Regions from separate parts of the Streptomyces sp. NPDC007164 genome, predicted to be linked through region 2. Evidence: riboswitches for the same ligand, from Rfam matches in the RefSeq annotation. Region 2 holds a riboswitch; each other region holds the start of a gene.
The links. Region 2 has a riboswitch for thiamine pyrophosphate ahead of ABZ622_RS27040 (thiamine ABC transporter substrate-binding protein). Riboswitches for the same ligand answer to the same signal wherever they lie in the genome.

Region 1: it holds a riboswitch for thiamine pyrophosphate, as region 2 does, so the genes downstream of both, thiO (glycine oxidase ThiO) here and ABZ622_RS27040 (thiamine ABC transporter substrate-binding protein) in region 2, are expected to answer to the same signal.
Region 3: it holds a riboswitch for thiamine pyrophosphate, as region 2 does, so the genes downstream of both, thiC (phosphomethylpyrimidine synthase ThiC) here and ABZ622_RS27040 (thiamine ABC transporter substrate-binding protein) in region 2, are expected to answer to the same signal.

The regions. Positions count from the first base shown of each region.
Region 1 is NZ_JBEYFB010000002.1:371,595-374,862, forward strand. Features, by position in the region: gene ABZ622_RS06160 (FAD-dependent oxidoreductase) at 1-1,026, opposite strand, end outside; gene ABZ622_RS06165 (hypothetical protein) at 1,127-1,255, opposite strand; TPP riboswitch at 1,307-1,419, shown strand; gene thiO (glycine oxidase ThiO) at 1,417-2,601, shown strand; gene thiS (sulfur carrier protein ThiS) at 2,598-2,834, shown strand; gene ABZ622_RS06180 (thiazole synthase) at 2,837-3,268, shown strand, end outside.
Region 2 is NZ_JBEYFB010000025.1:77,689-80,956, reverse strand. Features, by position in the region: gene ABZ622_RS27045 (iron ABC transporter permease) at 1-607, opposite strand, end outside; gene ABZ622_RS27040 (thiamine ABC transporter substrate-binding protein) at 724-1,836, opposite strand; TPP riboswitch at 1,910-2,025, opposite strand; gene rlmN (23S rRNA (adenine(2503)-C(2))-methyltransferase RlmN) at 2,067-3,173, opposite strand; gene ABZ622_RS27030 (phosphatidate cytidylyltransferase) at 3,268-3,268, opposite strand, start outside.
Region 3 is NZ_JBEYFB010000003.1:120,027-123,294, reverse strand. Features, by position in the region: gene ABZ622_RS07150 (SsgA family sporulation/cell division regulator) at 1-309, shown strand, start outside; gene ABZ622_RS07145 (YibE/F family protein) at 389-1,711, opposite strand; TPP riboswitch at 1,782-1,915, shown strand; gene thiC (phosphomethylpyrimidine synthase ThiC) at 1,908-3,268, shown strand, end outside.

The sequences.
Region 1 (3,268 bases), on a different contig from region 2:
CGACCAGGCGGGTCCGGCCGGATCGCCGCGCCACAGCAGGGTGTCGGCGCTCCCGTGGTGGCCCGCGTACTGCACGAACCGGTCGAACTGCTCGGACCAGAAGTACGGCACGGGGTCGTACGTCACCGGCTCCGGGGCCTCGTCGGCCGCCGCGCCGATGATGTTGGCGGCGGCGGTGCGCGGGCCCTGGAGCGCGTTGTCCCAGTGGTGGACGAGCAGGCGTTCGCCGTACCGGGCGGACGGGAACGAGGCGCAGTCGCCCACCGCGTACACATCGGGCGCCGAGGTGCGCAGCGCCCCGTCGGCGGTCACCGATCCGTCGGAGCCGAGCGCGATGCCGGAGCCGGCCAGCCAGCCGGTGGCGGGGCGGGCGCCGATTCCGACGACGACCGCTCCGGCCGGGACGGTACGCCCGTCCGCGAGGACCACCCGGCCCGGCTCGATGCGGTCGACGCGGGCCCCGGTGAGGAGTTCGGCGCCGATCTCCGCGTACCAGGCGGCCATCGGAGCGGCGACCTCCGCAGGCATCGCGCCCGCCAGGGGCCGGTCGGCCGCCTCGACGACGGTGACCGCACAGCCGGCGGCGCGGGCCGCGGTGGCGAACTCGGCACCGATCCAGCCCGCGCCGACGACCACGACGCCGTGCTGCTCGTCGAGGACCGGCCGCAGCCGTGCCGCGTCGTCGAGGGTGCGCAGCAGATGGACGCCGGGAACGCCCTCGGTGCCGGGCAGCACGATCGGTTCGGCACCGGTCGCGATCACCAGGGCGTCGTAGGGAACGGGCCCTTCCGGGGTGTCCAGTTCGTGCGCGTCCGGCCGGACACCGGTCACCTCACGGCCCAGGTGCAGATCGATCTCCAGCGCCTCGAAGTCGATGTCGAAGGCGGAGTCCTCGGCCTTGCCGAGCAGCACCGCCTTGGACAGCGGGGGCCGGTCGTAGGGCTGGTGCGGTTCCGCGCCGATCAGGGTGACGGGGCCGGTGAAGCCCTGCTCCCGCAGGGCCACCGCGGTCTGCACCCCGGCCATGCCCGCACCGACGACGACGACGCGGCGTCCTGCCCACCGGCCCGGCTGCTCTGACTGCTGCTGATCGCTCACCCGTACACCATAAGCACCTGATTTACCGTCAGGAAAGGGCGAGTTCCCCGACCGTGCTCGTCCCGCCGCCCTCCTGCGGCTCCCGCTCCCACCGCCCGTCCGGCCCGATCCGGCCGTTCTCCCGGTGCGGACGGGTGCCGTCGGGCGGACGGGCCACGGCGACAGCTCCCTTACCGGTCCGGTGGGGCGGGGTTTAGGGTGGCCGACGTAAGACACTCGCGGGAGCCCGGACGCACCGGGCTGAGAGGGAGGCTGGGCGGCCTCCGACCGTACGAACCTGATCCGGGTCATGCCGGCGAAGGGAGGGGCTGGAAGCCCATGCGTTCTTCTCGGAACGGAAACGGATCCGATGTCCTCGTCATCGGGGGCGGGATCATCGGCCTGGTGACGGCCTGGCGGGCCGCGCAGCGCGGACTGCGCACGGCGGTCGCCGACCCCGAACCGGGCGGCGGCGCCGCCCGGGTGGCGGCCGGCATGCTGGCCGCCGTCACCGAACTCCACTACGGCGAGCAGCTGCTGCTGGGCCTCAATGTCGCCTCGGCGGCCCGCTATCCGGCCTTCGTGGCCGAGCTGGAGGCGGCGAGCGGTCAGGAGACCGGCTTTCGCGCCTGCGGCACCCTGGCCGTCGCGCTGGACTCCGACGACCGTGCCCACCTGCGGGATCTGCACGCCCTCCAGCAGCGTTCGGGCCTCGGATCGGAGTGGCTCACCGGCCGTGAGTGCCGACGGCTGGAGCCGATGCTCGCGCCGGGTGTCCGGGGCGGTCTGCGGGTCGACGGCGACCACCAGATCGATCCCCGCCGGCTGGCCGCCGCCCTGCTGACCGCCTGCGAGCGGGCCGGGGTGTTCTTCCACCGCGGCTGGGTGGAGCGCCTGTGCGTGGTGGGCGGCCGGGCCGCCGGGGCGGTGCTCGCCGGGGGTACGGAGCTGGCGGCCGACCAGGTCGTGCTCGCCGCGGGGAGCCTCAGCGGGCGGCTGCCCGGGCTGCCGGACGAGGTCGTGCCACCGGTCCGGCCGGTGAAGGGCCAGGTGGTGCGGCTGACCGTGCCCGCCGGGTACGCGCCGTTCCTGAGCCGGACGGTCCGGGCCGTGGTCCGCGGCGGCCACCTCTATCTCGTACCGCGCGAGAACGGCGAGCTGGTCGTCGGCGCCACCAGCGAGGAGATGGGCTGGGACACCACGGTCACCGCGGGCGGCGTCTACGAGCTGCTGCGGGACGCCCACGAACTGGTCCCCGGCATCACCGAGCTGCCGCTCACCGAGACCCTGGCCGGCCTGCGCCCCGCCTCCCCCGACAACGCCCCGCTGCTGGGCCCCACCGCCCTGCCCGGCCTCCACCTCGCCACCGGCCACCACCGCAACGGGGTGCTGCTCACCCCCATCACCGGTGACGTCATGGCCGAGTTCCTCACCGGCGGCGAGCCGCCCGAGCCGGCCCGCCCCTTCACCCCGCACCGTTTCTCCTCCGCCGCCGCCTCCGTACGTCAGGAGCAGCCCGCATGACCGAGTCCGCACCGCCCCCCGGAGCCGTCGCCCTCTCCGTGTCCGTGAACGGCGAGGCCCGTCCCGTCGCCGCGGGCACCACCCTGGCGGCGCTCGTCACCACGCTCACCACCGCGCACTCCGGTGTCGCGGCCGCCGTCAACGAGACCGTCGTACCGCGCGGCCGGTGGTCCACCGCCGTACTCGCCGACGGTGACCGCGTCGAGGTCCTGACCGCGGTCCAGGGAGGCTGACCATGTCCGACGACCTCTTCGCCCTCGGCGACACCACGTTCGGCTCCCGGCTGATCATGGGTACGGGCGGGGCGGCCGGCCTCGACGTGCTGGAGCGCTCGCTGACCGCCTCCGGCACCGAGCTGACCACCGTCGCGATGCGCCGCCTCGATCCGACCGTCCAGGGCTCGGTGCTCTCCGTCCTGAAGCGGCTCTCCATCCGCGTGCTGCCGAACACGGCGGGGTGTTTCACCGCAGGTGAGGCCGTGCTGACCGCCCGGCTGGCCCGCGAGGCGCTCGGCACCGACTGGATCAAGCTGGAGGTGGTGGCCGACGAGCGGACCCTGCTGCCCGATCCGATCGAGCTGCTGGACGCCGCGGAGATCCTGGTGGACGACGGCTTCACCGTGCTGCCATACACCAATGACGATCCGGTGCTGGCGCGCCGACTCCAG
Region 2 (3,268 bases):
GGATCTGTACGACCCCGAAGGAGGTGAAGGTGAAGAGGAAGACCATCAGCGCGGCGGCGGCCACGGCGGGCGCCAGGGCCGGCAGGGTGACCCGCCGCCAGGCGGCGAACCGCCCCGCGCCGAGCACCCTGGCGGCCTCCTCCTGCCGGGGGTCGAGCTGGGACCACAGGCCGCCGACCGTCCGTACGACCACCGCGTAGTTGAAGAAGACATGGGCGAGCAGGATCGCCCAGACCGTGGTGTCGAGCCGTACGCCCCAGAGTTCGTCGAGGAAGCCGCCGCGTCCCAGCAGCGCCAGGAAGGCCGTCCCGACGACCACGGTCGGCAGGACGAACGGCACCGTGACGACCGCCCGCAGCAGTTGTTTGCCGGGGAAGTCGAAGCGGGCGAAGACATACGCCCCGGGCAGCGCGATCAGCAGGGTCAGCGCCGTCGAGGCGAGCGCCTGCCAGGTGGTGAACCAGAGGACGTCGCGGATGTCCGGCCGGGCCAGCACCTCGCCGATCCGGCCGAACTGCCAGACGCCGTCCACCTTCAGGCCCCGGCCGACGATCGCCGCGACCGGGTAGGCGAAGAACAGCGCGAAGAACGCGACGGGCACGGCCATCAGGCCGAGCCGCACCGCGCTCCCGCGCCGGGCCTTCGCACGGGCGGCATCCGCGTGCGCGGACCGCGGGCGGGGAGTCCTCCCGCCCGCGTCCGTTCCGCGTACGGGACTCTTCGTTACTTCACTACGAGCGAGGACCACGACTGGACCCACTGCTCACGGTTCTTGGCGATCTTCTCCGGGGCCACGGTCGCCGGACTGTCCACCGTCGCGCCGAACTTCGTGAAGAGCTCCGGCAGCGCCGCGTCCTTGACGACCGGGTTGACGAACATGTTGAGCGGCATGTCCTCCTGGAACTTCTTGCTGATCAGGAAGTCCAGCAGGGCCTTGCCGCCCGCCTCGTTCTTCGCGCCCTTCAGCAGGCCGGCGAACTCGATCTGCCGGAAGCAGGTCCCGGTGGCGACGCCGGTCGGTGCGGTCTTCGGCTGCGGCTTCGCGTACAGCACCTCGACGGGCGGGCTGGAGGCGTACGAGACGACGAGCGGCCGGTCCGCCTTGGCCTTCTTCCCGCCGGCCGATCCGGAGAACTCCTCGTTGTACGCCTGCTCCCAGCCGTCGACGACCTTGACGCCGTTGCGCTCCAGCTTCTTCCAGTAGTCCTGGTAGCCCTTCTCGCCGTAAGTGGCGACGGTGCCGAGGAGGAAGCCGAGACCGGGCGACGAGGTCCCGGCGTTCTCGGTGACGAGCAGGTCCTTGTACGCGGGCTTCGCCAGGTCGTCGAAGGACTTTGGCGGCGCGAGCTTCTTGTCCGCGAAGTACTTCTTGTCGTAGTTGACGCAGATGTCGCCGGTGTCGACCGGGGTGACCCGGTGCTTGTCGGCGTCGAGCCGGGTGTCCGCCGCGACCCGGTCGATGCCCTTCGCCTGATACGGCGTGAAGAGCCCGCTGTCGAGGGCGCGGGAGAGCAGGGTGTTGTCGACGCCGAAGAACACGTCGCCGCGCGGGGATCCCTTGGTCAGGATCTCCTGGTTGAGCGCGACCCCCGCGTCTCCGCTCTTGAGCACCTTGACGGTGTAGCCGGTCTCCTCGGTGAACTCCTTCAGTACGTCCTTGGAGGCGTTGAAGGAGTCGTGGCTGACGAGGGTCACGGTCTTGGAGCCCGAGCCCTTCGTACCGCCGGAACCGGCGGCCGGGTCGTCGGAGCTCCCGCAGCCGGCGAGTGCGGTGACGCCGAGCGCGGCGACGACGGCCGAAGCCGCGAGCTGCCTGGTCCTGCGCGTGGTGGTCATGGTGGATTCCTCCTGGGTTTTGGCCAGGAAGAGACGCGGCCCTGCCCGCGGGAAGCGGGCAGGGCGCAACAGCATGAGTTGATGACCGAACTTCCTACCCGGAATGACCCGGGCGAGGTTCAGAGGGTCTGCGGCCGACCTGTCTCGGTGCCGCACTCTCAGCGCTGTGGCGCTCCCCTGTCGGAATATGAAGTTGATTTCAGGCCCAGATTACACGGGCCGTTTCCGCCTCAGCGCTCGGCTGCCGCCAACTGCCCGCAGGCCCCGTCGATCTCCTGACCGCGAGTGTCCCGCACGGTGACCGGCACCCCGTGGGCGGCGATCGCCTCGACGAACGCCTTCTCGTCCTCGGGCCGCGAGGCGGTCCACTTGGAACCGGGCGTGGGGTTCAGCGGGATCAGGTTGACGTGCACCCGCTTGCCCTTGAGGAGCCGGCCGAGCCGGTCGCCGCGCCACGCCTGGTCGTTGATGTCGCGGATCAGCGCGTACTCGATGGAGATGCGACGGCCGGACTTCTCCGCGTACTCCCACGCGGCGTCCAGCACCTCGCCGACCTTCCAGCGCGTGTTCACGGGTACGAGGGTGTCGCGCAGCTCGTCGTCCGGCGCGTGCAGCGAGACGGCGAGGCGGCACTTGAAGCCCTCGTCCGCGAAGCGGAGCATCGCGGGCACCAGGCCCACGGTGGAGACGGTGATCCCGCGCTGCGAGAGCCCCAGCCCGTCCGGCTCAGGGTCGGTGAGACGGCGGATCGCGCCGACCACCCGGTTGTAGTTGGCGAGCGGCTCGCCCATGCCCATGAACACGATGTTGGAGAGCCGCGCCGGACCGCCGGGGACCTCCCCGTCACGCAGCGCCCGCATGCCGTCCACGATCTGGTGGACGATCTCGGCGGTCGACAGATTACGGTCGAGACCGGCCTGCCCCGTGGCGCAGAACGGGCAGTTCATCCCGCAGCCGGCCTGCGAGGAGATGCACATCGTGACCCGCTCCGGGTAGCGCATCAGGACGGACTCGACGAGCGTCCCGTCGTGCAGCTTCCACAGGGTCTTGCGGGTGGTGTCGTCGTCGCAGCTGATGTGGCGGACCACCGACATCAGGTCGGGCAACATCGCCTCGGCGAGCTTGGCCCGCGATCCGGCCGGGATATTGGTCCATTCCGCCGGGTCGTGCGCGTACCGCGCGAAGTAGTGCTGCGAGAGCTGCTGGGCGCGGAACGGCTTCTCGCCGATCGCGGCGACGGCTTCCTTGCGCTCGGCGGGCGTGAGGTCGGCGAGATGCCGCGGCGGCTTCTTGGCTCCGCGGGGCGCGACGAAAGTGAGTTCTCCGGGCTTAGGCATGGTTCATCCAGTGTCGCAGACAGAACAGTGAGGGCCCGCCGTCCTGTGGACAACGGGCCCTCACTCGTAAAGTCCCAGGTCAGGACCCTGTTTCT
Region 3 (3,268 bases), on a different contig from region 2:
CCCGGTGACGCCCCCGTCACCTGGGCATTCGGCCGTGAGCTGCTGCTCGACGGCCTCAACAGCCCCAGTGGCGACGGCGATGTGCACATCGGCCCCACTGAGCCCGAGGGGTTGTCCGACGTACATATCCGGCTCCAGGTCGGCGAGGACCGGGCGCTCTTCAGGGCCGGTACGGCACCACTTGTGGCGTTTCTCGATCGGACCGACAAGCTCGTGCCACTTGGGCAGGAGTGCACGCTGGGTGACTTCGAGGGCAATCTCGAAGACGCCCTGGGCCGGATTCTCGCCGAGGAACAGAACGCCGGCTGAGCGGAACGGCGCAGCCGACCGGCCCGCCGGTCGAACACGGCATCTGCTGAACGGGTGAATTACTCACCCGCGGAGACGCTCAGGGTCTCGTCCTACGACGACGGCCCCTCCCGGTCCGTACGGGTGCCGAAGCTCCGGCTTCCGCGCCGAGCCCTGTGCGGTCCGCGGAGACGACCAGCGCCGCGAGCACCGTCGTCACCGGCACCGAGGCGACCAGTCCGATCGATCCGACCAGCGTTCGTACGATCTCCTCCGCCACCAGCTCGCTGTTGGCCACCGTCCCCACGCTGCTCTGCGCGACGGAGAACAGCAGCAGCAACGGCAGTGCCGCGCCCGCGTAGGCGAGCACCAGCGTATTGACGACCGAGGCGATGTGGTCGCGCCCGATCCTGATCCCTGCCCGGTAGAGCCCCCGTACGCCCAACGTCGGGTTCGCCTGGTGGAGTTCCCAGACCGCCGACGTCTGGGTCACGGTCACATCGTCGAGGACCCCGAGCGAACCGATGATGACACCGGCCAGAAGCAGACCGCTCATGTCGATGTGCGGGTACAGGCCATGGATGAGGCCGGTGTTGTCGTCGGTGTTGCCGGTCAGGCTCGCCCAGCCGATGAAGAGCGAGCCGAGCAGTCCGATCAGCAGCAGCGAGATCAGTGTGCCGATCACCGCGACCGAAGTACGGGCGGTCAGGCCGTGGCACATGTAGAGCGCGATCAGCATGATCGCGCTGGCCCCGACCACCGCGACGAGCAGCGGATTCGAGCCCTGGAGAATGGCGGGGAGGATGAACAGGGTCAGCACGGCGAACGAGACCGCGAGCGCGACCAGCGCCATCACCCCGCGCATGCGGCCCACCGCGACCACGACCAGGGCGAAGATCCCGGCCAGCAGCGCCATCGGGAACTTCCGGTTCACATCCGTCACCGAGTACTGCAGATCACGGGGCGCGTCGGGGGCGTACGCCACGACCACGCCCTGACCGTCGCGCAGCTGGCGCGGGGTGTCGGGCTGGATGATCTCGACGAACGTCCGGCCCTTGTCATGACCGGTCGTCACCTCGATCCTCGCCTTCTTGCACAGCCCCTGCCCGCCTTCCGACGGAGGCGTGGTGTCTCCGTCGACGGGCGTCCGGGCCGCGTTCACCTCCTTGCAGTCCACCTTGTCGATGTTCACCACCTTTCCCTGCTGGGTCTGCCGGTCGAATCCGACGCCGGTCCGTTCGTGCGGCGGCGCACCACCCGGCCAGAGGGCCACCAGACCGACGAGGACGGCGGCGGCGAACGGGAACAGTACGGCCGCGATGACCTTGCGCAGATGCTTGGAGACGGGCGCGGCAGGGCCATGGCTGTGCGAGTGGCCGTGCTGATGGGTTTGTGGTTCGTGGTCGATTCGGGGGGACGTCACCGGCCGATCATCGCAAGAAGAGACGGGCCCACTGTTCAGCAGGCGGGACGGGGCGCTAGCGTGGAGGGACCTTTGCACACGCGGGAGCTCGGAGCACCGGGCTGAGAGGGCGCTGATCTCCGTACGTCCGTACGGGACAGGCTGCGCCGACCGCCGAACCTGTTACCGGGTAATGCCGGCGTAGGGAGTAGGTCTCATGACCACATCGGACGCACGCACGCCTGCCTCGAACCAGAGCGACGAGGCCGGGAAGTCCATCGGCTGGCACAAGGGGTACGTCCGGGGCTCGCGCCCGGACCTCCAGGTGCCGGTCCGTCAGGTGCACCTCACCAACGGCAAGGACGTGACGCTGTACGACACGTCGGGTCCGTACACCGATCCCACCGTCGAGACCGATGTCCGTCGCGGGCTCGCACCGCTGCGGGAGAACTGGATCATCGCCCGCGGCGACACCGAGGAGTACCCGGGCCGCCCCGCCCGCCCGGAGGACGACGGGCTCAAGCACACCTCGCCGCGTGGCGGGCTGCGCAACCTCGACGCGGTCTTCCCCGGCCGCCCGCGGCTGCCGCGCCGCAGCCGGGACGGACGGCCGGTGACCCAGCTCGCGTACGCCCGCCGGGGCGAGATCACCCCGGAGATGGAGTACGTGGCCATCCGGGAGAACGTCGAGCCCGAGGTGGTGCGCGAGGAGATCGCGGCCGGCCGGGCCGTGCTGCCCGCCAACGTCAACCACCCGGAGATCGAGCCGATGATCATCGGCAAGCGGTTCCTGGTGAAAGTCAATGCCAACATCGGCAACTCCGCGGTGACGTCCTCCATCGAGGAGGAGGTGGAAAAAATGACGTGGGCGACGCGTTGGGGCGCCGACACCGTCATGGATCTGTCCACCGGCCGCAACATTCACACCACCCGTGAGTGGGTTCTGCGCAACTCCCCCGTGCCGATCGGCACCGTCCCGCTCTACCAGGCCCTGGAGAAGGTCGACGGCCGGGCGGAGGAGCTGACCTGGGAGATCTACAAGGACACGGTCATCGAGCAGGCCGAGCAGGGCGTCGACTACATGACCGTCCACGCCGGCGTGCGCCTGCCGTACGTACCGCTGACCGCCCGCCGCAAGACCGGAATCGTCTCGCGCGGCGGTTCGATCATGGCGGCTTGGTGTCTCGCGCACCACAAGGAGTCGTTCCTGTACGAGCACTTCGAGGAGCTCTGCGAGATCCTCGCGACCTACGACGTGACGTACTCACTGGGCGACGGGCTGCGTCCCGGCTCGATCGCCGACGCCAATGACGAGGCGCAGTTCGCCGAACTGCGCACGCTCGGCGAGCTGAACACGGTCGCCAAGCGGTTCGGCGTCCAGACCATGATCGAGGGGCCGGGCCACGTTCCGATGCACAAGATCAAGGAGAACATCGACCTTCAGCAGGAGATCTGCGAGGAGGCGCCGTTCTACACGCTCGGCCCGCTGACCACCGATGTCGCGCCGGCGTACGACCACATCACCTCCGGCATCGGCGCGGCGATGATCGCGTGGTGGGGCACGGCGATGCTCTGCTA